2 regions of the Blautia sp. OF03-13 genome follow, and region 2 is predicted to be linked to the other one. Evidence: predicted binding sites of a transcription regulator. Region 2 holds the regulator's gene; the other holds the start of a gene.
What was found. The regulator NrdR, encoded in region 2, represses ribonucleotide reductase genes. The targets are predictions, from matches to a motif close to CACAANATNTTGTG.
Positions count from the first base shown of each region.

Region 1 (11,801 bases), on a different contig from region 2:
AATCATACCGTTTCGCATAATAGGTTTGTTCCAGCAGCTGGGAAAATGCACTCATATTCTCGGCTTCTACCAGTGCCTTTACCACATCCTTTTTCAGCCGGTGATGAACCGGAATCAGCAGGGCGTAGATTTGTGCGCTGGTCATGTGATAATAGCGTTTGGAACGGTAGATCCACTGAAGGTTCAGCATGTCAAACTTGCTTCCCCATGCAGCGGTCAGCTCTTCCAGATCCCGCTTTGTCACTACTTTTGATCTGTCCTTCCACATCTGTGCAAAGTAATACAGATCCAGGGTCATCTCATAGTCGAACAGGGTCGGACGCTCGATATCCGCGAGCTGCGACAACGGGGCATAATATTCTGTCCCTTTCAGGTTCGCAATCAGTTCTTCGATCGTCCTGGAGGACGCCAGAAGATTGATGTCCAGCTGGGAATGCTTGTTAAAGAACTCGTCGAATATGGACAGGTTCAATACCACATCACGGTGATCAAATACCGTGTTCAGGCATTCTTTGATAACGGACACTTCGTATCGTTTGAAGTAGAGCGCAAGGAACTTTCTCTGCTCTACATTTGCAAAACGGTACAGCTTGGAAAAATCCCGGTATACCGTCAGGCGCAGCATTTTCTCGATCTGACCTCGGTGAAGGTCAGCTTCGTTGTAGCCCTCAAACAGATCCTCATAGCCTTTATGCTGCTTGAGGTAAGAAACTGCCTGCGGTACACTCTCCAGTTCCACGATTTCCCGAAAATTCTGGTCGTTTAAAAGATGGCTCTGCATGGCTCTTATCTTTGTGGTAAGGCCGCTGTAGGATAATAGACCGCTCATCGTTTCACTTCCTTATAATGTTTTCGTAAATCTGCGTGGACAGTGCTCCGTGATTCTGCTCGTAATAAGCGTCCAGTGAAGATAGAAGTTCGGCGGCAGAGTCCCGCTGCTTTTTCTGATCCGCATCTGTAGTAGAATGAAGTTTTGTTGTGATCTCTTCAATCCGCTTTGCCGTTTCCGCTTCCAGATCTGCATCGAATTTTGCAATCCGCTCTTCCTGCTGCTCGTCCTGGAGCTTCTTCTGATTCTCGGCAGCCTGCATAATCTTAGTAGCAGCCGTTTCGATCTCTGCAAGTTTGTTAATTACAGATTCCATAGCATCGCTTTCCCTCCTTATGATATTTGCATAACAATCAAATCTGGTCCACTGACCAATTTTGATATACAGGGCAAAAAGTACAGGAGAAACTCCTGCATCTTTGCTGTTAGTATTCTACACCTTTTTTTCCAAAGTTGACATATTGAAATCGTAAAAAAAAGTGGGATTTCGATCGACTTTTTGATTAAAAATAGACAATGGGTCATATTTTTTCTTCCAATATCAATAGCCAAAAGATGGTCCCTCATATGATTTCGATATGGATCCAATCCGATTGTCATATTGCTGATAAGAAATGCTATGTGCAGGTTGATATTGTATACAGTATTTTGAAAACTCTGAAAATTTGAAAACGGGATTTTTCTGTTTTGCTTTTTCGGGAGCTATGATATACTGGATATGATTGGCTTTTATTCTAATATTTATCACTTAAGAAAGGAATTTTACGCATATGCGCCTTAGAAATATCAGAGGATCAAAAGATGTGATTGCTTCCTGTCCGTTCGTTGTGCAGGAGCCGGAGAGCTGCCGGGGACGGTGGGCTGAGGTTTTTGGAAATGAAAATCCGATTCATATTGAGGTTGGAATGGGAAAAGGACGCTTCCTGATGGATATGGCGGTTCTGCATCCGGAGATCAACTACATTGGTATTGAGATGTACGACAGCGTACTGCTCCGCGCGGTACAGAAACGTGAAAAATTAGAAACAGAACTTAAAAACCTGTTTTTCATCCGCATGGACGCGCGCCAGCTTCCGGAAGTATTCGCAGAAGGCGAAGTTGACCGCATTTACCTCAACTTCTCCGATCCGTGGCCGAAGGACCGCCATGCGAAGCGGAGACTGACGTCGCATGAGTTTCTTGCACGGTACGAGAAGATTTTAAAGAAGGACGGAACACTGGAATTCAAAACCGATAATAAAGATCTGTTTGACTTCTCTCTTGAAGAGATGAAAAATGCAGAGGGATGGGAACTCACTGCATTCACATACGATCTGCACCACGATGTGGTTCTCTCAGAAGGAAATGTAATGACGGAATATGAGGAGAAGTTTTCCTCAATCGGAAACCCGATCTGTAAGATGGAGGCACGGTTTCTGTAAAAAACATTTCTGCATGTAAGGGGGATTTGAAAATGAAAAGAAAAGTTCTGGCGGCACCAGTGCGACAGTGGCCATGGTAACGAAAGATGCGGACGGCACCTGGAACGAGGATCTTTGTACAAGCGGCTATGTCGGATACGGCGGTGTAGGCGAAACTACCGAATGGAACCGCAAAACACCGCGCGGACAGTTCAGCTTTACGTATGCCTTCGGCATTCTCCCGAATCCCGGAACGGAACTTTCCTATACCCAGGTGGATGATACGTATTACTGGGTCGATGATGTAAATTCCAGATACTACAATCAGTTCGTCACGACGAAGACAACGCCGAAAGCCTGGAATTCCGCGGAGCACATCATCGAGATCAATCCAGCCTATCATTACGTTCTGTCTCTCGACTACAACCCAAGCTGCACCCCGGGTGTCGGTTCCGCCATTTCCTGCACTGCAGTGCAAACCGTCCGACCGGCGGATGCATTTCTGTCCCAGAAGACCAGATGATCACGATTCTGAAAAATGTTCAGCCGGGCTGCCAGATCATTATTGATTCGGCGAACGGGCTGAAGAACTACTAAATTTTTTGCTCTGAAAGACAAAACCGGCAGCGGAAAGATCCATGTCAGAAAGGATCCCTCTGCTGCCGGTTTTTCTCATTTGGAGATGCTATGATGATAGGAAAAGTTGATACGTAGATTTTCGGTATTCCGCCCGTAAAACAAGAAAAACACCGTCCCCGCAGCTCTCAGGTCTGCAAAAACAGTGCTTTCGATGCGCCTTCAGGGACTCGAACCCTGGACAAATAGATTAAGAGTCTACTGCTCTACCAACTGAGCTAAAGGCGCTTACTTTTGTTTTTCTGTGTTTCATTGGATGATCCACTCGCTGAACACAAATAAGATTATAAAGGATTCTGCCGAAAAAAGCAACCTTTTTTTCACTGTTTCTTTACTTTTGTTAAAAACAGCGAAAACAGGTCTTATAATTCTATTAAATTTCACAATTTTTTCGTATATTTCCGTTTGTTTCGACGACGGCTCCAATGGCAGCCGAACCTACTTCCGTTTCTTATCTTTCTTTTTCAAAAGCTTCTCCAGCTCCTGCATGGATTTCTGGATTTTATAAAGACAGCCGCTGCCGGCATATTTATTCTGATAGCAGAAATCCTGGAGTTTCTGCTGAAGGAAACCTGATTTTCTGATCAAACTTCTTCTCCGCTTTCCGGCGTACCGGACACGGGCACCGGAAAAGTTCTTTTTCTTCTATATTATACAGGGAATGTCAACATTGACCAGAAAATAGCTTGTTTTAGCCATTGTTTTTCCATTTTCTTTCCGCTATAATACAGCAAAAACTACTATTTATACTTTGGGGGAATTTTTATGAAAACACGAATGAATTTTAAGGACGAATTTTACCAGAAACTAAAACTCCTCGTCCTTCCGATTGCGATCCAGAATTTTATGCTGGCTCTCGTCAGCGCAACGGATGCGATCATGCTGGGCTGGATTGATCAGACTTCGTTGTCTGCTGTTTCACTGGCCGGACAGGTGCAGTTTGTTTTGAGCCTTTTTATCTCAGGCATCGCGGCGGGCGCCGGTATTATGGCAGCGCAGTACTGGGGGAAACAGGATGCCGCTTCGATCGAAAAAGTGATTCCGATCGCACTTCGCACCAACCTGCTGTTCTCCGGCCTGTTTACCATCCTTGCCGGTTTCTGTCCCGAAATGCTGATGCGCATCTTTACAAATGATGCGGCCCTGGTTGCAAGCGGAAGCCAGTATTTACGCGCTGTTGCACTCTCCTACGTACTCTGCGGTATCTCGCAGGTCTATCTGATCCTGCTGAAAAACACCGGTCATGCAGCAGTCAGCTCCCGCATCAGTTCCACTGCGGTTGTACTGAACATCATTTTAAATGCCATCCTCATCTACGGTCTTTGCGGTGCTCCGGCACTTGGGATCCGCGGAGCAGCTTATGCAACGGTAGCTGCCCGCGTTGTGGAACTGATCTGGGCTTATCTCGAGACAAAGAAACCGGAGCGTGTACGGATTCTCTGGAACCGCCTCTTCTCTTCCGCAGGGAAAATACTTTCAGAAGACTTCTGGCGCTACACGCTTCCCGTGCTTGCGGCCTCCCTCGTCTGGGGAATTGCCTACGTTCTGTACTCCGTTATCATGGGACATATGGGAAGCGATGCCGTTGCGGCAAACTCCATCACCTCGATTGCCAAGAGCCTCCTCTCCTGCCTGATCCGCGGTGTGAGCGGTGGTGCCGGGGTTCTGATCGGAAATCTGCTCGGCGCGAACGAGCTGGAAAAAGCCCGCGAGTATGGAGGACGTTTAAGCCATCTCTCCATTGCCATCGGCATTGTGACCGGCGGCCTGCTGATGCTCATTTCCCCAGCCATCGTTCATTTTGCCCCACTTTCCGATACCGCAGCCGAGTACCTGCAGTACATGCTTCTCTTCTGCGGTCTGAACCTGATGGCACAATCGGTCAACACCACCGTTCTCGACGGTATCTTTTGTGCCGGAGGCGATGCGAAATTTGATATGCAGGGAAACATCGGCGCTATGTGGTGCTTTTCTGTACCGCTTGGCTTTCTTGCCGCCTTCTGGCTGAAGCTTCCGGTTATGGTGGTTTACTGCATTGTAAATCTCGATGAAATTGTAAAGCTTCCTGCCGTTTATCATCATTATAAAAAGTACATCTGGGTTCGCAATATTACCCGCGATATCGAAGATTAATTCTCACATTATCTGCAGTCCCTGCCGCCGGCAGCTTCCACCGGATGCAATACCCAAAAAGCCTCTGAGGAAAGTCACATTCACACCGGACTTTTCTCAGAGGCTTTTGATTATTCCATTGATTGTTCCATTGATTATTTCATGGATGATTACATGGATTTTCTTTCCGCAATTTCTGCCATCTTCGCCTCGTTCAGACGGGTGTCGCCATGGACACGGCTGTAGGAAAGATAGCCGTTCATACGGTCAATCTTCGTCAGGTTCTTGGAACCGCAGACCGGGCAGACATCCATGTCGAGTTCCTGGTGGCCGCAGTCATCGCAGTAAGCCAGGGACAGGTTGACGCCCTCGTAGTAGCCAAGCTCCATCGCACGCTCGATCAGTGTCTTGATCGCGCCTTTGTTGTAGCCGACCGGATAGCGCACGTACTGGATTTTTCCGCCGTTGCAGAGCTCCCAGAAACGTCCCTCGAGATCCTGTTTCTGGATCGGGGTAATGTCCTCGGTTACGTGGCAGTGGAAACTGTTGCTCACATACGGGCGGTCCGAAACGTTGCGGACGATACCGTACTGTTTGCGGAACTGCTCTATCTGCAGGCCGCACAGGGATTCTGCCGGTGTGCCGTAGATCGCATAGAGGATGCCGTCCTCTTTCTTAAACTCGGCAACCTTGTCGTTGATATATTTCAGCGTGTCGAGTGCGAACTGTCCGTCCTCAACAAGAGATTTTCCGTTGTAAAGCTCCTGCAGCTCGTTCAGCGCCGTGATACCGAACGATGCGGTCATCGGCTTTAACAGCGGGCGGATCTTGTCGGACGGTTTTAAGTGGCCGCCGTAGAAACCTCCCTCGCAGTAAGCCAGCGGGTTCGTGGATGCACGCATCTCGCCGAGGTAATCGTAGGTCCGTTTGTGCAGATCGCGGATCATCTCGAGGTAGAAGTCGAGCACTTCGTGGAAATCGCGGTTCTCGGAACGGGATTTTGCCAGGATCATCGGAAGATGAAGGGAAACGGCTCCGATGTTGAAACGTCCGACAAAGACCGGTTTGTCGTTCTCATCTGCCGGCTCCATGCCTCCGCGCTCGTACCACGGGCTAAGGAAAGCACGGCATCCCATCGGGCTGATGACTCTCTTGTATTTCTTGTACATCTCGGCGATGTAGCCCTCGCCGCTCATCGACAGCCAGTCCGGATACATGGTTTTAGAGGAACAGTCAAGTCCTGCCTCAAAGACATCTTCTGCGATGCCGCCCTCTCCGTGAATTGCCTTGTCATATAAGAAGACGATTTTCGGGAAGAGCACCGGCTTTTTGTGGCCTTTCTTGCCCTGTCCGTTTTTGTGGACCTCGAGAAGGGAGATGGAAATCATCTTCTCGAACATGCTCGTTCCAAGGCCGAGGGTCACGGTAACGAACGGATAATCACCGCGGGAAGATCCAACAGTGTTCAGTTTATACTCAATTCCCTGCCATCCCTGATCGCACTCTCTTCTTACTTTGTCGATCGCATACTCGATGGCTTTCTCCTGTGCACCCTCCCAGGATGCGTCGGTATATTTCAGGAACTCTTTTACGTAGTAATCGTAGCTCTTCTGTGCGTACGGAGCAAGGATCTTGTCCACCTCCGGCACGGTAAAGCCGCCGTACTGCTGTGCAGCGGTGCTGAGGACGATATCGCCCATGACATCAAATGCGGTGTCGAGTGTCTTCGGCTCGTTGTACCAGACATTTCCCATCTCGAAACCGCCTTTTAAAACGTTTCCGACATCGAACAGACAGCAGTTCATGGTATCGAGACGTGCGGACTGGTCGTGGATGTAGATGTAACCGTCCTTACAGGCCTGCAGCTCGTTGCGGTTCATGAAGAACTTGCGGTACAGCTCTTTGTTCAGCTCGTTGAAAATCAGGCTTCGCTTCGTTGCAACGAGGGCGCTGTCGGTGTTGGCATTGCTCTTGTCGCCGATGTAGCGGATGGACTGGCTCTTCGTGTAGACCTCGTCCATCATATGGATAAAATCAGTTTTGTAATTGCGGTAATCGCGGTAGCTTTTTGCCACAGCCGGGTTTACTTTTTCGAGTGCTCCCTCCACGATATTGTGCATATCGCTGATCGGAATTTCGGTCTTTCCAAGGGAATATACGTGCTCGGTTGCGAACTTACAGATAAAGTCAATCTCCTGCTGTGAGAAGGTATACAGGATTCTCTGTGCGGATTTATTTACGGCACGGACGATCTTCTGCGCGTCGAATTCTTCTTTGGTGCCGTCCTTTTTGATAATATAAACCATTGTGGTGTCCTCCAAATCAAACACTATATCTTGTGTGTCCCCCACCCTTTTCTTGTAGCGGGCACCACATATTGTAGCATGTTTCTTTTGAAAAGAAAAGGCATTTCCTGTAAGTTTTTATTTTCAGAATATTGCATACTGCTCTTTCGTGCAGACAGAAATCTGCATTTTTCAAATTCATTCTGCAAGCGTTCCTTCAAAAACGGTCTCGGCCGGGCCGGTCAGAAGGACCTTATTTTTCGTCCGGTCCCATGTAACGAAAAGCCTGCCGCCGCGCAGTTCTACGGCAGTTTCTCCCTCCGAAACACAGCCGGAAACCATCGCCGCGACGGCTGCCGCACACGCTCCCGTTCCGCAGGACAGCGTTTCACCGCTCCCACGTTCCCAGACTCTCATTTTTATTGTGTGTTGATCTAAAATCTGGATAAACTCTGTATTGATACGGTCCGGGAAGCAGGAAAGGTGTTCAAAAGCGGAACCGGTCTTTGCAATGGATATTTTTTCCACATCTTCCACCGGAATCACCGCATGCGGATTTCCCATCGAAAGGCAGGTCATCGTATAATTTTCCCCGCACACGGTAATTTTATGCTCCAGCACATATTCCCCCAGAGAAACAACGGGGATCTGTGCGGCGCGGAATTCCGGCGTTCCCATCTCCACTGTCACCTGACAGATCTCATTCGGATTCTCCCCCGTCTGCAGATGAATCACACGGTTTCCGCTGACGGTTTCGATAGTCAGCGTCGTTTTTCTCGTCATCCCATGCTCGTACACGTATTTTCCCACACAGCGGATGCCGTTGCCGCACATCGCGCCCTTCGAGCCGTCGGCGTTGTACATTTCCATCGAAAAATCTGCTGTTTTGGATGCCCCGATCAGAATCAGCCCGTCCGCGCCGATGCCGAAATGGCGGTCACTTACCGCTTTTGCCAGCCGTCCCGGACTCTCCACCCGCTCCTCCATGGCATTTACATAGATATAATCATTTCCGCAGCCCTGCATTTTTGTAAAACGCATACACAGCCTCCTCCCAGACTTCTGCCCTTTCCAGTTCCTTACTAAATATGTATTCCGTACCGCGCTTTTGAAAAACCATTTTTCTCAAATCCGCTTCAGACATTGGAAAACGAAGCGGAATGTGATAGAATAGGGGGAACTGATATCGTTACTTACATGAAGTAACTTTCAAATATTTTTAACCATTTATTATGAGGAGGTTTGGATGAAAAAATACCGTTGGGTTTTAACAGCAGTATTTGCCGCTTTCCTCGTGGGAACGAGCGGCTGCGGAAAGAAAACAGAAACGATTCCGATCACAACCATCAGTCAGAGTACCGACGATGACGACCCCAAAGACAATCTGGCGGCCTCCGGCGATTCCGATGAGATTCCGGAATACGATGTGGATCTCTCGAAGAACCTGAACAGTTTTCAGCTTGCCATCTGGGGCGATACATACGAAATTCCGGAATCCTACGCGGATTTTACAGCGCTTGGCTGGGTCTACAGCGGCGACGACACAAAGGAAATCCAGCCGGAATCCTTCTCAGAGGGCGAAAGCTTTGAAAAGGACGGAAACCAGATTACCGTCGATATTGCCAATCCGGACACCACGGCAAAGCCAGTGGCGGAATGCCTGATCGGAGGCATTCACATCGATACCTCGACCGCTGAGGGCCAGAATATCTATGTCGGCCTGCCGAACGGCGTCACCCTGCAGCAGTCGCTGATGGAGGATGTGGAAAGCATCTACGGTGCGCCAAAGGACCGTTATGAGGCCGATACCTCTGTGCAGTTCACGTATGAGTACGGGCTGTACCAGACGATCACGCTCGGCTTCGATAACGAAACGGGAATTCTGTATTCCCTCGATATGCAGAACTTTACGACCACGGCTGATGCAGAAGCGCTCGATGGTGTCAGCGATGCCACAACACCGGAAGTGGAGGCCTACCAGGCACCGGAAGCCGACAGCAGTGAAATCAACGACTGGACCGTCCGCTTTGACGATGTACTCTATCATCTTCCCGTTCCGGTCAGTGAACTTCTGGACCACGACTGGACCGTCAATACGAAAGAGTCCGATACGGCCGTTTTAAACGGAAAATACGGCTACGTCACGCTGGAAAAGGGCGGTCAGAAACTTTACTGCACCGTACATAATTACGGCGCGGAGGCGACGACAGTGCGCAACTGTTTCGTTACTTCGCTGTACGGCGATCTCGATACGACAAAGATTCCGATTTCAATCACAAACGGCATCACGCTCGGCACTTCCGAGAGCGATTTTCTGACGAAGGCAGGGGATGCCAAATCAGAAAAAACGGAAAAAGAGGATAGTAACCTGACACTCTACACATTCTATAGTGATGACGAAAAGCTGGACTACACGGAAGTCGGCATCGACAACGATCTGAAGCTGGTACGCAGCATCAAGGTGGTTCACAACCAGCCGGAAGCGCCGGAAGAAGAAGCCAAAAAAACTTCCGCGGAAGATTCATCTTCCGTTTCCGACAGTCAGGAACCGTCCGAAACACCGGCTCCGTAACGATACTTTCAGAAAAATGGCTGCATGGCAGCTTACTACAGACGAAAACGAGGATTTTTATGGAAAACTTATACGACGTTATCATCATCGGCTCCGGCCCGGCGGGTCTTTCTGCCGCGATTTATGCGAAACGCGCAAAGCTCTCCTCTCTTACGATTGAGGCAAACTTTGCAAGCGGCGGCCAGGTGCTGAATACCTATGAAGTAGACAACTATCCCGGCCTTCCGGGCATCAGCGGCATGGATCTCGGAAGCACGCTGCGCGCACACGCTGAAAAAATGGACGCGGAATTTTCCCGCGAGCGTGTGAAGGAGCTTGTTCTTGACGAAGAGATCAAGATTGTCCGCACAAGAAAAAATGAGTATCATGCCAGAACGGTCATTCTTGCAACCGGTGCGGAGCACCGCGCGTTAAATGTACCTGGTGAAAAGGAACTCTCCGGCATGGGCGTCTCTTACTGTGCAACGTGTGACGGCGCATTTTTCAAAGACAAAACCGTTGCCGTTATCGGCGGCGGCGATGTCGCCGTGGAGGATGCGATTTTCCTTGCCAGAACGTGCAAAAAGGTTTACGTGATCCACCGCCGCGATGAACTGCGGGCAGCCGGTGTTCTCCAGGATGCACTGCTGGCACTGCCGAATGTGGAAATGGTGTGGGATACGGTTGTGGATTCCATCGAGGGAAACGAGATGGTGTCCGGCGTGAAGGTAACGAACAAAAAGGCAGGGGAAGCCGGTATGATCACGGTAGACGGCGTGTTTATTGCCGTCGGCATCGTTCCGGTCTCCGCACTGATCGCAGGCACCGTAGAAACCGATGAGGCTGGCTACATCAAAGCCGGCGAAGACGGTGTGACGAGCGTGCCGGGCGTGTTCGCCGCAGGCGATGTCCGCACGAAGCAGCTCCGTCAGATCATCACGGCAGCCGCCGACGGCGCGAACTGTGTGACTTCGGTAGAGAAATATCTGATCAGCCACTGATGGCTTCTTTCGAATAGAATACAGCAAAAGCAGGCATTCTTCGTATTGTACGGAGAACTGCCTGCTTTTTTCTGTTTTTCCGTAGTTTCTGAAATCTGAAAAACCTTTCATGTCAGTCGTATAAAACTTTAAAACCTCTTTTGTCGAAATTGCACAAAGAAACCGGGGTTTTTCCACACGGGCCAATTTTATAAACATACCGTCCACAAGTTATCCACATAGTTAACCACCGAAAACATGCCTAAAAACAAGTTATACACCGAGTTATCCACATTATCCACGAAAAACGGTGTGGAAAGCATGTGTTTAAATCTCGCGAAATCAGAACGCGTGTTTTGGTCATAACAGAGAAAACCGTTATTTCGCCAAAAGATTTTACAAAGCACTTGACTTTTTAAGTGTCAATCTCTGTTGGTTTTTGACTTGAATTGTGTGAATTTTTCGTACAATTTAATATTACATTTTTCGTGTTCTTTTGCTGTTTTTACAATGGCTGCAAAAAGAAAATCTCCTGTTCGGAAAACGATTGTTTCGTTCCCAGACAGGAGATTTTGATTGGATTTTTCTTTGTTTTACTCTGCCAGCTTTCCAAGCCGCTTTGCTTCTGCCCTCAGCTCTTCGATCCGGCGGTTGCACATGCCCACCGGGACGCCGGTGTCGATGACACGTTCACAGCTCTTCATCAGCTCGCAGGCGCGGGCAAATGCCTCGTCGCTGATCTCCTGGAACGGTGCTTCGGTTACCGTCTCCATCGCCAGAATGCGGGCGAGCTGGTAATCGATATCGTTCGTATACAGGACGCCTGCCGCAAACGGGACATTTTCCTTCTGCAGTTTCCGGAACACCGGGATTCCCGTTCCGCCGCCTGCGAGGACAAAGACGCGCGGTGTTCCCTCCGGCCGCGGCAGCTCGATGCTTCCGAAGCACGGGTCAAACGAACCATTGTCAATCTCGTACAGTTCGCGGATGATATCCTCGCGGAAAATT
Region 1 is NZ_QTVR01000016.1:31,019-42,819, reverse strand. Features, by position in the region: gene DXA55_RS12465 (V0D/AC39 family V-type ATPase subunit) at 1-829, opposite strand, end outside; gene DXA55_RS12460 (hypothetical protein) at 834-1,145, opposite strand; gene trmB (tRNA (guanosine(46)-N7)-methyltransferase TrmB) at 1,600-2,250, shown strand; gene DXA55_RS12450 (hypothetical protein) at 2,324-2,752, shown strand; tRNA gene DXA55_RS12445 (tRNA-Lys) at 3,021-3,093, opposite strand; gene DXA55_RS17135 (hypothetical protein) at 3,304-3,453, opposite strand; gene DXA55_RS12440 (MATE family efflux transporter) at 3,631-4,998, shown strand; gene nrdD (anaerobic ribonucleoside-triphosphate reductase) at 5,148-7,283, opposite strand; gene dapF (diaminopimelate epimerase) at 7,461-8,303, opposite strand; gene DXA55_RS12425 (hypothetical protein) at 8,509-9,834, shown strand; gene trxB (thioredoxin-disulfide reductase) at 9,894-10,814, shown strand; gene DXA55_RS12415 (ABC transporter ATP-binding protein) at 11,387-11,801, opposite strand, start outside.
Region 1: nrdD (anaerobic ribonucleoside-triphosphate reductase) is a predicted target of NrdR. The motif match lies at 7,305-7,318, and genes of this name have one in related genera.

Region 2 (11,801 bases):
ACGGGATTTTTAAGGGAATATTTTCAAACACTTTTGCATTGTTCGTGACAACCTCTCCGATCACGCCGTTTCCACGGGTGACGGCCTTTGCGAGGGTACCGCCGCGGTACGTCAGAACGACGGTCAGACCGTCCATCTTCCAGGATAGCAGCGTTTTGTGATCCCCGATGAAGCTGCGGAGCACTTCCACATCTTTCGTTTTATCAAGGGAAAGCATCGGCGACTCGTGCGCTTCTTTCGGCAGTTCGTCCATCGCCTCGTAGCCGACTTTTGTGGTCGGGCTTCCGGCGAGTGTTACGCCTGTTTTTTCCTCTAATACCTGCAGTTCGTCATACAGCGTGTCGTACTCCAGGTTGCTCATGATCTCCCGGTCTTCCTGGTAATAGGCTTTTGCCGCTTCGTTCAGCTTTTTGACCAGTTCCTTCATCCGTTCTGTCTCGTTCATCGCTTTTCCTCCCCGATCTGCTTTTTCAGTTCTGCTAATTCTTTTTCCGTTAAAGGGCGGTACTCCCCTGTTTTCAGGTCTTTCAAGTGAATATTCATGATCCGCACACGTTTCAGCTTTGTGACACGATATCCTAATGCTTCGCACATCCGCCGGATCTGACGGTTCAGCCCTTGCGTCAGAATAATCGTAAAGCTGCGCTCTCCCGTTTTCCGGATCCGGCACGGGCGCGTCACGGTATCGAGAATCGGCACGCCGGATGCCATTTTTTTCAGAAATTCCGGTGTAATCTCTTTGTTTACCTCGACCTGGTATTCTTTTTCATGGCGGTTTCTGGCACGCATGATACCATTTACGATCGCACCGTCGTTCGTCATCAGAAGGAGGCCTCGGAATCTTTATCGAGTCTTCCCACCGGGTAAATCCGCACCGGGTAGGACAGATAATCGATGACGTTGTTTTTCTCCCGTTTTTCCGCAGTACAGACGATGCCGCGCGGTTTGTTGAAGGCGAGATAGACTTTTTTCTCCTCCGGGACAACGGTTTTGCCTTTCACGACAACAACGTCGCCAGACTCCACCTGCATGCCGGTTTCCGCGCGTTTTCCGTTTATAGTAATCTCGCCCGCTTCTGTCAGACGGTCCGCCTCCCGCCGCGAGCAGACGCCCGCATCACTTAAGTATTTGTTTAAGCGCATGGTTTTATCCTTCCAAAAAAGCAGTTTCATAAAAACCAGAAACTGCTTTTTTTGTTTTGTATTATTCTATTGTTCCTACTGAATGCTCTCTACATATGCTCTCAGGGAAGCATCTGCATCGAGTGCATTCTGATAATCGTTCTGAACCTGTTCGATCAGATTTTTGACTTCTTCGTTTTCGAGCGCCGCTTTCATAGCCTCGGTTACGGCCGCATCGCTGTCGGTATCATCCATGATTTTCAGGCTGCCGTCTTCTTTCGTGTAGAGATAATACTCCGAAAGCATCGGCAGGGTCTGGTTGATTCCCAGATATTTGCATCTGCTGCTGACAAACGTGATGTACGTTCCGTCGCTTGGACCGCTGATCGTGTAAGCCTTTACATCTCCGTATGACTCCACGTCGCTTTCTGCCTCAATCTGCGCCTGCTCCTCCGCGGTCAGATTATCTGTTACTGCAAAAAGACCGTTGATATCCCTTGCACCGAGCGCGGTGTAATACTGCTCCAGCACGGTGCTTACTTCCGGGACATTGTCCGCGGCAAAGGAGACAGCCGTATTATCGGTATTCTCTGTATTACCGGTATCGTCTGCCGCTTCCGGCTCACTTGTCGGCTCAGCCTCTGCATCCGGCGCGCTGGCGGTATCGGTACTGGAAGCATCTGCACTGGAATCATTCGCGGAATCCGAAACGTCCGATGAAATGCCTGTGCTGTCCTCAGAATCTGCTTTGCTGTCTGCTTTTACCTGTGTCTTTTTATCCGGCACATTGTTTCCGGTGCTGCTGCTTGTTACGGTTCCGCCGCTCGATTTTCCATCGTTTTTTGGTGATACCAGATGAACGATGAGAAGAACCGCTGCCACAATCAGGAGAATTGCTCCGATCAGAAGCATGTAGCGCAGATTATCGGAAATCCATTCCCGGATTTTATCTTTTGTTGTCATTGGTTTTGCCATATTTTTCCTCCTTCATCAAAACTGATCCGCCGGATCAGTTATTGATATGCTCAGTAAACAAAAAAACCTCTACTTCACACCGAAGCAGGGGCTTTCCTTGTCCTGCGCCGGTCCTGCCCGCCGCAGCATGCCATGTAGCAAAAACGCGTCTGGAGGGATTCGAACCCCCGACACACGGTACCGGAAACCGTTGCTCTATCCCCTGAGCTACAGACGCTGATGTGATCTGTTTTCTCAACCACACTATGATAGTTTACCACAGACTCCTGCAATTGTAAAGTATTTTTCCCACCCAGCCGCCCATTTTTTTCTTAAATTATTCGCAGACTATTCTGCCACACAGCTTACGTTTCTTCCTCACACAGCGTCAGTTCCCCGCTTTCCCGGTGGTAATAATAAACGTGATCCGACAGAATCTCCTGCGGCTTGACCGTCTTTTCATTCACGTCCCGTACCATGTCGGAAAGACACTCCTCCGGGAACACATCATAATCCGGAATCACCATGCACTCGTGGATACTGCTCGGAATCACATAAAGACTTGCCTCAAAGCGCTGCGAAAGACTCTCCAGCACGCCGGGATAGCACATGCAGATTGCACCCAGCTTTCCTCTGCGGTTGCTGACCAGGTAAAACTGTTCCGCCAGCGGACCAAGCTCGAACCGGGGAAACGTTACTCCGTACTCCTCTTTCAAATACACCATAAGGCTGTCTGTGCGCACCGGCAGATCCCGCAGGGTGTTCTCCCAGGCACGGGCATCCAGCTCCTCCGCCGAAATTCCCCACAGCTCCCGGTGCGTCTCGTGGATCAGAATTGTCGCATCCGGCACGCGGTTTCCCCGCATCTGGTAATAGTACACGACCGCGAGATCGAGAAATTTTCTGTGCGGAACTTCGGAGAGCAGCGTACGGTTTTTCTCCGCATGAATGAGCTCGCAGTAGATCTGCGGCGCAGCATTTTTCCAGTTGGTAAAAAAGGCAGCTTTCTCCGGTCTTCTCGCCTCCGCTTCCACTTTCCGGTACTGCTCCAGTACCTTTTCTGCAATCTGAGAAAGCGGCACGCCCTGCAGACAGCATTCATACAGAAGCTCCACGTAGATCGTCGGTGCAATCCAGTCCTTCTTTCTGCTGATGACAAACGCCTCTTTTTCGATACCGTTCAGCTTCTGCACCGATTCTACCTTCACCTCAAAATCATCGCCGGCTTTTCTTTTCAGCAGCGCGGCAAGCTGCTCTTTGAACATCTGATAGTCCATTTTTTCCCACCTTTCCTGTTTGATTGCTTTTTGTATTTTTGCTTTACGGAACAAAAAAGCTCCGGAAAACACAACTTAAAAACCTCTGTACAGATCTGTATATGCCAGAGATTCGTTGGTTCGCGGAACTTCGAACGATGAGAAAAACGGGCCCGGGCTGCTTCCGACAGCCTTTATCAGCCATTTTTCAGACGAATATTCTATTTATTTAGAAAACCGTGTCCGCCACAAAGAAAGTTGTGACGGACAACGGCGGGAACAGTCTTACTTATACACGGGACAGATATTCACCTGTTCTGGTATCAATTTTGATTTTGTCTCCCTGGTTTACGAACAGCGGAACGCTTACGGTAGCACCAGTCTCAACGGTAGCCGGTTTGGAAGCACCCTGTGCGGTATCTCCCTTGAAACCTGGCTCAGTCTCGGTGATCTCAAGTTCTACAAACAGAGGCGGTTCGATTGCGAATACATTTCCGTTGTAGGAACATACTTTAACCATTTCGTTTTCTTTTACAAATTTCAGAGCATCTCCGATGGTCTCTTCGTTCAGAGCGATCTGCTCATAGTTTTCTACGTTCATGAAGTAGAATAAATCACCATCGCTGTACAGATACTGCATGTCTACACGCTCGATACGAGCCTGCGGGAATTTCTCAGTCGGACGGAAGGTACGCTCTACCACACCACCGTTGATGACATTTTTTAATTTTGTTCTTACGAATGCAGCTCCTTTACCAGGTTTTACATGCTGAAATTCAAGAATCTGAACGACCTGACCATCGATCTCGAGGGTAACGCCGTTTCTAAAATCTCCTGCTGAAATCATTCTGATTTTTCCTCCTTAACATAGTACGATGCGCCAAATGCGCACCATAGGCTTATCTTATAATATAATATTTTTCCCGATTTTTCAACTGTTTTTTTTCGTAATCCTGCCGCGGGCCAGATCACGCTCATAAAAGAACAGTACAATGTGCTCCAGATACCGTTTCAGAACGATCTGAATTTCCTCTTTCGGATTGATCGGCTCGGTCAGAATATTGTAAAGTCCGGTCCGTTTTGCACCGTACACATCGGTGAAAAGCTGATCCCCGACAAAGACCGCCTGCTCCTCTTTGATCCCCATTCTCCGGCATGCTCCTGGTAGTTTTTCACCGAAGGCTTGTGCGCATTTTCGATATAGATAGAACCGACCGCATCGGCAAACGGAGCCACACGCGGTTTCTGATTGTTGGAAAGCAGACAGGTGGAAAAACCAGTCTCCCGAAGAGACGCAAAGAACGCAGCCGCCTCCTTCGTTGCCGGCGCACCGTGCGGAACAAGCGTATTATCGATATCAAAAATCACGCCCCGGTATCCTTTCCGGTACAGATCCGCGTAATCGATCGTATAGGCACTTTTTTCTCTCCGGTCCGGGTAAAACATCCGCATCAGTATAGTTCCCCGGTTCTTCTGGTTTTTTCCACTCATCTTCTTTCTCCAATCCTCTTTTCGTTTATACAGTAACTTTATTCTTCTTTCAGAAACTCCTGCAGAGCCTCAAAATTTGCTTTCATCTGGTCATAGCCGTGCTGGTAAAATTCCCGCAGCTTCTCCTCGTCCTTTTCGAGACGCGATACCGCCGGTATCTCCGGGCGGATCACAAAGACGGAGCCTTCTTCTTCCCATTTTTCGATGCATTCGAGCACCTGGTTATAATGTTTCGCGCGGTTTACAAGCGCACGCACGAGATTCGGGTATTTGCGGAATGCCGCCACATACAGCTCCCAGCCTCTCGTTCCCTCTTTTTTTCGGTAACCGAAATTCCGTGTCAGAATAATGACATTTTTTCGGTGTCCCGTCTTTAAGGAACGGATAATCGGGATCGAATCGGCAACACCGCCGTCGACGTACTCGTTTCCGTCGATCTCCACCATCGGGCAGGCGATCGGCATGCTCGATGATGCACGGCCAATTGCAAGCAGACGTTCTTTATTTTCGCGGTCATCCAGATATTCCGCGCGTCCCGTCTCACAGTTTGTCACAACCAGCTCACACGTCTGCGGCGATGCAAAATACGTATCAAAATCAAATGGAAAAATCTCATACGGATACCGTTCGAACACCATATCCATGTCGAGCAGTGCTTTTTTCTCAACGATTGTCTTGATATTCTTATTGACGTAGCGGTTTTTCTCATCCGTGACAATCATACAGTCCCTCGTTCTGCCAATCTGGCGCGATACATAGTCCAGCGCATTGCAGGCTCCGGCGGAAACGCCAATCACATGAGGGATATAATACTCCTGCTCCATCAGAAAGTCCAGCGCTCCTGCTGTAAAGACGCCGCGATTGGCCCCTCCTTCCAGTATGACTGCTCCGGATTTTGTTATGCTGTAATTTTTTGTCTCATTCATTCTCCTGCACTCTCCTATTTTTCACAATGACACATTACTTCCTGCACAGAGCAATGCCGGAGCAGATCGGAAAATCCCGACACGCTCCGGCCCTTCTGCCTGTTTTATCTGTTTTCCAGCGGAACATAGTCCACTTCATCTTTGACACTCTTGTACGCCGGGCGGATGATCTTGTCGGTGTTGATCAGTTCCTCCATCCGGTGTGCACTCCAGCCGACGATACGCGCGCAGGCGAACATCGGGGTGTAGAGCTCCAGCGGAAGATCCAGCATGCTGTAAACGAAGCCGCTGTAGAAGTCGACGTTTGCGGATACACCTTTGTAAATATGGCGCTCCTCGCCGATGATCTTCGGAGCCAGTTCCTCGACCATAGCGTACAGCCGGTAATCTTTCTCTCTGTGTTTTTCTTTTGCCAGCTGCTCAACGAAGCTCTTAAAGATGCGCGCACGCGGGTCGGAAATGGAGTAAACCGCATGGCCCATACCGTAAATCAGACCTTTCTGGTCGAACGCCTCTTTGTGCAGCAGCTTTCTTAAGTAATTCGATACTTCTTCCTCATCCGTCCAGTCTTTGACGTGTGACTTCATATCGTCGAACATCCGCACAACCTTGATGTTTGCACCGCCGTGCTTCGGTCCCTTTAAGGAGCCGAGCGCCGCTGCAATTGCGGAGTACGTATCGGTTCCGGAAGAAGAAACAACATGTGTTGTAAAGGTCGAGTTGTTACCGCCGCCGTGCTCCATGTGGAGAACGAGGGCAAGATCGAGGATCTTCGCCTCCAGCGGAGTGTACTTCTGATCCGGTCGGAGCATCAGAAGAATATTTTCTGCAGTCGAAAGCTTCTTCGACGGGTTGTGGATATATAAACTTTTTCCCTTGATATAATGGTTGTACGCCTGATAGCCATAGACGGACAGCATCGGGAAAACAGAAATCAGGTTAATGCACTGGCGAAGCACATTCGGAAGGGAGGTATCATCTGCGTGGTTGTCGTACGCGTACAGGGTCAGAACGCTTCGGGACAGAGTGTTCATCATGTCCTTGGTCGGCGCTTTCATAACAACGTCACGCACAAAGTTCTTCGGCAGGGACTGCTGCTGTTTTAAGATTGTCTTAAAATGATTGAGCTGCTCTTCATTCGGCAGATTTCCAAATAAGAGCAGATACGCAACTTCTTCGAATCCCATACGGTTTTCACTTAAAAAGCCCTGGGTCAGTTTTTCCACGTTGATGCCGCGGTAGTACAGACGTCCGTCACACGGCGTTTTGACGCCGTCAATGATATCCGAAGACACAACGTTTGAAATCTGTGTCAGTCCCGCAAGGACGCCAACGCCGTTGATATCGCGCAGTCCGCGTTTTACATCGTATTGCCCATACAGCGAAACATCCATTTTGGAGTTATCCAGACAGATGTTTGTCAGTTCCTCTATTTCCGGTGTTACTTTCATGCTAAAAGCCATATGCATTCCCCTTTCTCTTCTCTCTTTTTACTTACTTTCACTCATTATAGCATTAAACCAGGGGATTCGTATACTGAAATTTTTATAAACATTCGGAAAATTTTCGTAAGATTTTGTCTCACAAAAGGTATCAGGCTTCTGTTTTACATGCATCGAAGGCTTGATCCAGTGCGTCCAGGAAGTCTCCCATCACGTAATACAGCGTCTCAAACCGCAGATAATCGAGGACGTTTTCATCCCACATAAACTTCAGCACCGGCGGGAATTCCTCATCGGACTCCCAGAACTGGAAGACGAGCGGCAGAAACGGAAAGACATGAAAAACAAAAGCAGCGTCTCCCGGGGAATATGGTTTTCCGCTAAGGGAAACGCATGCTTTTTTCAGCTGTTCCACATGCCCGTCATACCGTGCGGCGCGGCTGTCGTGAACGCCGGACGCAATCGTGCGGCCTTTGATCGTTCCCTTTAAGGAATTGGTGCGCGCATACGTGCCGGCGAGCACAATCTCCTTCTTTCCGCAGCAGAGCAGGTCGAAAATCGTCAGTGTCTCATTGAAACTGCCCTGGTGCACATGAAGAAAATGGTCTTTTGAGCCCTCTACAACGCCGGTATGGCGGTTCACTCTCCACTCCTCAAAAAGGTACGGCACATAGAAATAATCGTCATCAAAGGCAAAGCCATACTTCCCTTCGATCTCCTTCTGATCGTACGTCAGAAAGCGCTCCTGCATCTGATCGCGCATTTTAATATAGTTCGACACTTCCATTTTTTTGCCTCCCGCTATTTGTCGAGCATCTTTTTCAGCTCGTCCATGAACGTGTTGACATCCTTGAACTCGCGGTAAATCGACGCAAAACGGACGTACGCCACCTGATCCAGGTCTTTTAAGTAATGCATGACCTTCTCTCCGATCACAGAGCTTGGAATCTCGCGTTCCTCGCCGTTGAAAAGCTCCGTCTCCACCTTGTTGACCATCTCGTTGATCTTCTCGGCGGACACCGGCCGTTTGTGGCAGGCGCGCAGGATGCCGGTCTCGATTTTCGAGCGGTCATACTGCTCGCGGTTCATATCTTTTTTGATGACGATCAAAGGGATCGTCTCCACTTTTTCGTATGTCGTAAAGCGTCTGCCGCAGACATCGCACATCCGGCGGCGGCGGATCGCATTGCTGTCTTCAATCGGGCGTGAATCCACAACCCGGGTATTATCCTGATTACAAAATGGACATCTCATATCTTTCGTCCTCGTTTCTAAATAAGTATTTCGGAAAGTTTTCTACTTTTACAGTATACGCATTTTTCCGTGAAATTCAAGTCAACTGCAGCAACATTTTCGCATATGTTTTTCCATAGGAATCTGTAAAAAGGAGCACCGCATGCGCGTTGTAGATCTCCGCCAGAAAGAAGTTATCAATATCTGTACCTGCAAAACGCTCGGCTGTCCGATTGATGTGGAATTCAATCCAAAAACGGGACATCTTACCGGACTCGTTCTTCCGGGTCCTGTGAAATTCTGCGGCTTTTTCTGCCACGGCGAGGATTTTGTGATCCCATGGGACCGCATCTGCCAGATCGGCAACGATATCATTCTTGTCGAAATTCCGGAAAAAGAGAAAAAGCAGCCCTGATCAACGGATATGAAAACCGAATTCCGATTCCAGCGGAATCTTCGTCCATTTTGCATCCGTGATTTCGATGTAGCTGGAGGTGCGGATCCTTTTGATCATCTCCGTGATCGTCTCCTCATCACCCTGCACCTCCATCTCCACCGTCTCATCCCAGCAGTTTCTCACCCAGCCGGTCAGTCCGAGCTGGTAGGCAGCATAATACGCCCGGTAACGGAACCCCACGCCCTGCACCTGGCCGTAGAAAATCACATGGTACCGGATTTCTTCTTTTTCGTCTCTTCTGTCTCGTTTCTCTGTCTCGTTCATATTTCTCTGCCTCCCAACAGTCATTGCCTAAAATTCGTCTGCCGTCGCACAGTACAGCGGAAGCGGGAACCAGTCGGATGGAATGTTCTTCCAGATTTCAGATGGAACCTTGCTTCCCTTACTTGCCAGCGGTGAAAGAAGCAGTTCCTGCGCCTGCTCCCGGTTGAGTACATCTGCCCCCGGATGGGCTTCCCGTGTCACGGTCACAGTTCCATCTTTTACCGTCACGGTCAGCGGCTGTCCCTCCAGTACGGCGAACCACGTTCCATCACTGATGCCCATCGTCTCTGCTTTCATGGTCAGCATTGCCTCGATGACGTCTGCAAATTGGAAAATACGGTACATCGCGGAACCGCAGCGCTCTTTTGTGAAGCTTTCGCAGACTTCCGATAACGCTGCTGCTTTTCCGGTCTCATACACCGGAATGGAAATGAAAAGAGAGTCAAGCGCATTTTCTTTTAAATAAGCGGCAAGTGCAGGAACGAAATCCTGTTCCTCCAGCACTTCTGCTTCCACAACCTGGTTTCCGCCGCAAAGTGCCAGATATCCGATCCGCTCACCGTTTTTCCAGATTGCAATTGCCTGCTCGCCGAACGTTTTCAGGCAGGCTTTCACATCCTCTCTTACCACGTAAAGCGGTTTTTCCTCATTCAGCTTCTTTGCAAAGGCTGCCGCCTCTTCGTCCGCTTCGCCGTTTTCCGGAAACAGCGGCGCAAAGGTGTAAGCGGAGAGTTCCCCGTTTTTCCAGGTATGGCGCACATTTGCCACATCCAGGTAAAACGTGTATTTTTCACTTCCCGGCGTAAAGCCAAAGTAGGCATACCGCTGTCTCTGACCGTCCAGTGCCAGAAGATCACACGTTCCTTCCAGATCCGTAATCCAGTCGCCAAGAAGACGCTTCATGTGGCCTTCGCCCCTTGCCTTTGGATGCACGGAAACGCTTCCTACATATCCTGCGCGGAGCAGCTTACCCCCTGCTGCCATTTGCTGCGGAAGCACCGCAATCTCGGCCCGGAGTCTGCCGTTTTCCGCAACAGCGACGCGGTGGATCCGTGCCATTTCCGGTCCTGCCTGATAAACCCTTGGGATTAACTGCTCAAAGTCGTGCGGACGGTGTGCCATGCTGAACACGTAGTTTGCAAGTTCGATGCAGTCCTCCCACTCTTCCGGCTTTGCAAGTCTGTACTCTGTCATAATGTAAAAACCTCCTGATCCTAAAAACCCTTTTGTTTTTGCTCTTCTTTTTCTCTATCCTAACGGATTTTTGTCCTTTTGTCACGAAAATTCCGAACAAATTGCAATATTTTTGCTATATCTGGTAAAAAAAGGAAACGCGCCCGGAAATTTTCATTCCAGGCGCGTTTCCCTTTTCTCAATGTTTCCTGTTTTACTGGATTCCTTTTACGGTGTAATCCTGTGCCTCTACGGCTGTTTTCAGCACATTGTCTGATACCGGAGCTGTCAGTGTTACAACGGCTGTTCCTTTTTCATGGCTTACTTCTGCGGATGCAACACCCTCGATTGCCTCAAGTGTTTTCTTCACTCTTGCCTCGCAGTGGCCGCACATCATGCCCTCGATTGTCATGGTTTTTACCATTCCCTGTTCTGTTGTCATGTTCAGATCCTCCTTTTGAATTTCGTTTTTGATTCTTTTATCTTTTGACGCGTCATGCATCCGAAACAGATTCAGACGCAGGGCGTTTGTCACAACGCAGAAGCTCGAAAGGCTCATCGCCGCCGCACCGAACATCGGGTTCAGCTTCCAGCCGAACAGCGGGATCCATACGCCCGCAGCCAGCGGAATACCGATGATATTGTAAATGAGGCCCAGAACAAATTCTCGTGAATGTTCCTGAGGGTCGCACGGCTTAAGCGGATCGCTGCCGGTACATCGGAGAGGCGGCTCTTCATCAGGACAACGTCTGCCGCATCGATCGCGATATCGGTTCCTGCTCCGATGGCAATACCGATATCCGCACTGGTCAGAGCCGGTGCATCGTTGATGCCGTCTCCTACCATCGCTACTTTTCCTTTTTCTTTCAGGCGGCTGATGACCGCTTCTTTTCCATCCGGCAGAACGCCTGCGATGACTTCGTCCACACCTGCCTGTGCGCCGATGGCACGCGCGGTGCGCTCATTGTCTCCGGTCAGCATCACGACACGGATTCCCATATTCTGCAGCTCTTTCACCGCACGCGGGCTGTCCTCTTTGATGACATCCGCAACCGCGATCATACCGAGCATCTTTCCGTCTTCACTGAAGAACAGCGGTGTCTTTCCTTCTTCGGAAAGTTTTGCTGCCTGCTCTTCCATCTGTTTCGAGAGAACCGCTTTTTTCGTAATCAGTGCGCGGTTGCCTCCGCAGAGCTCTTTTCCGTTCCGTTTTGCCACAAGGCCGTTTCCAGGAAGCGCAGAGAAATCACTGACTTCTTCGCGGGCCAGGCCTTTTTCCTCTGCAAGTGCAAGAATCGCACGGGCCAGCGGATGCTCACTTTTGTGCTCCAGTGCAAAGGCACCTTTTAAAAGCTCCTCCTCACTTACACCGTCCGCCGGGACAAGATCGGTTACCTGCGGCTCTCCGCTTGTGATGGTTCCAGTCTTATCGAGTGCAACGATCTGTGTTTTTCCTGTCTCCTCGAGAGAAACTGCGGTTTTGA
Region 2 is NZ_QTVR01000011.1:41,146-52,946, reverse strand. Features, by position in the region: gene ligA (NAD-dependent DNA ligase LigA) at 1-445, opposite strand, end outside; partial or broken gene DXA55_RS19300 (pseudouridine synthase) at 442-1,172, opposite strand; gene DXA55_RS10180 (hypothetical protein) at 1,218-2,096, opposite strand; tRNA gene DXA55_RS10175 (tRNA-Arg) at 2,241-2,313, opposite strand; gene DXA55_RS10170 (DUF5688 family protein) at 2,441-3,352, opposite strand; gene efp (elongation factor P) at 3,621-4,178, opposite strand; partial or broken gene DXA55_RS10160 (YqeG family HAD IIIA-type phosphatase) at 4,263-4,786, opposite strand; gene DXA55_RS10155 (patatin-like phospholipase family protein) at 4,861-5,748, opposite strand; gene DXA55_RS10150 (citrate/2-methylcitrate synthase) at 5,853-7,211, opposite strand; gene DXA55_RS10145 (DUF3786 domain-containing protein) at 7,342-7,977, opposite strand; gene nrdR (transcriptional regulator NrdR) at 7,992-8,444, opposite strand; gene DXA55_RS10135 (YlmC/YmxH family sporulation protein) at 8,587-8,838, shown strand; gene DXA55_RS10130 (acylphosphatase) at 8,839-9,144, opposite strand; gene DXA55_RS10125 (GNAT family N-acetyltransferase) at 9,172-10,338, opposite strand; partial or broken gene DXA55_RS10120 (heavy metal translocating P-type ATPase) at 10,532-11,801, opposite strand, start outside.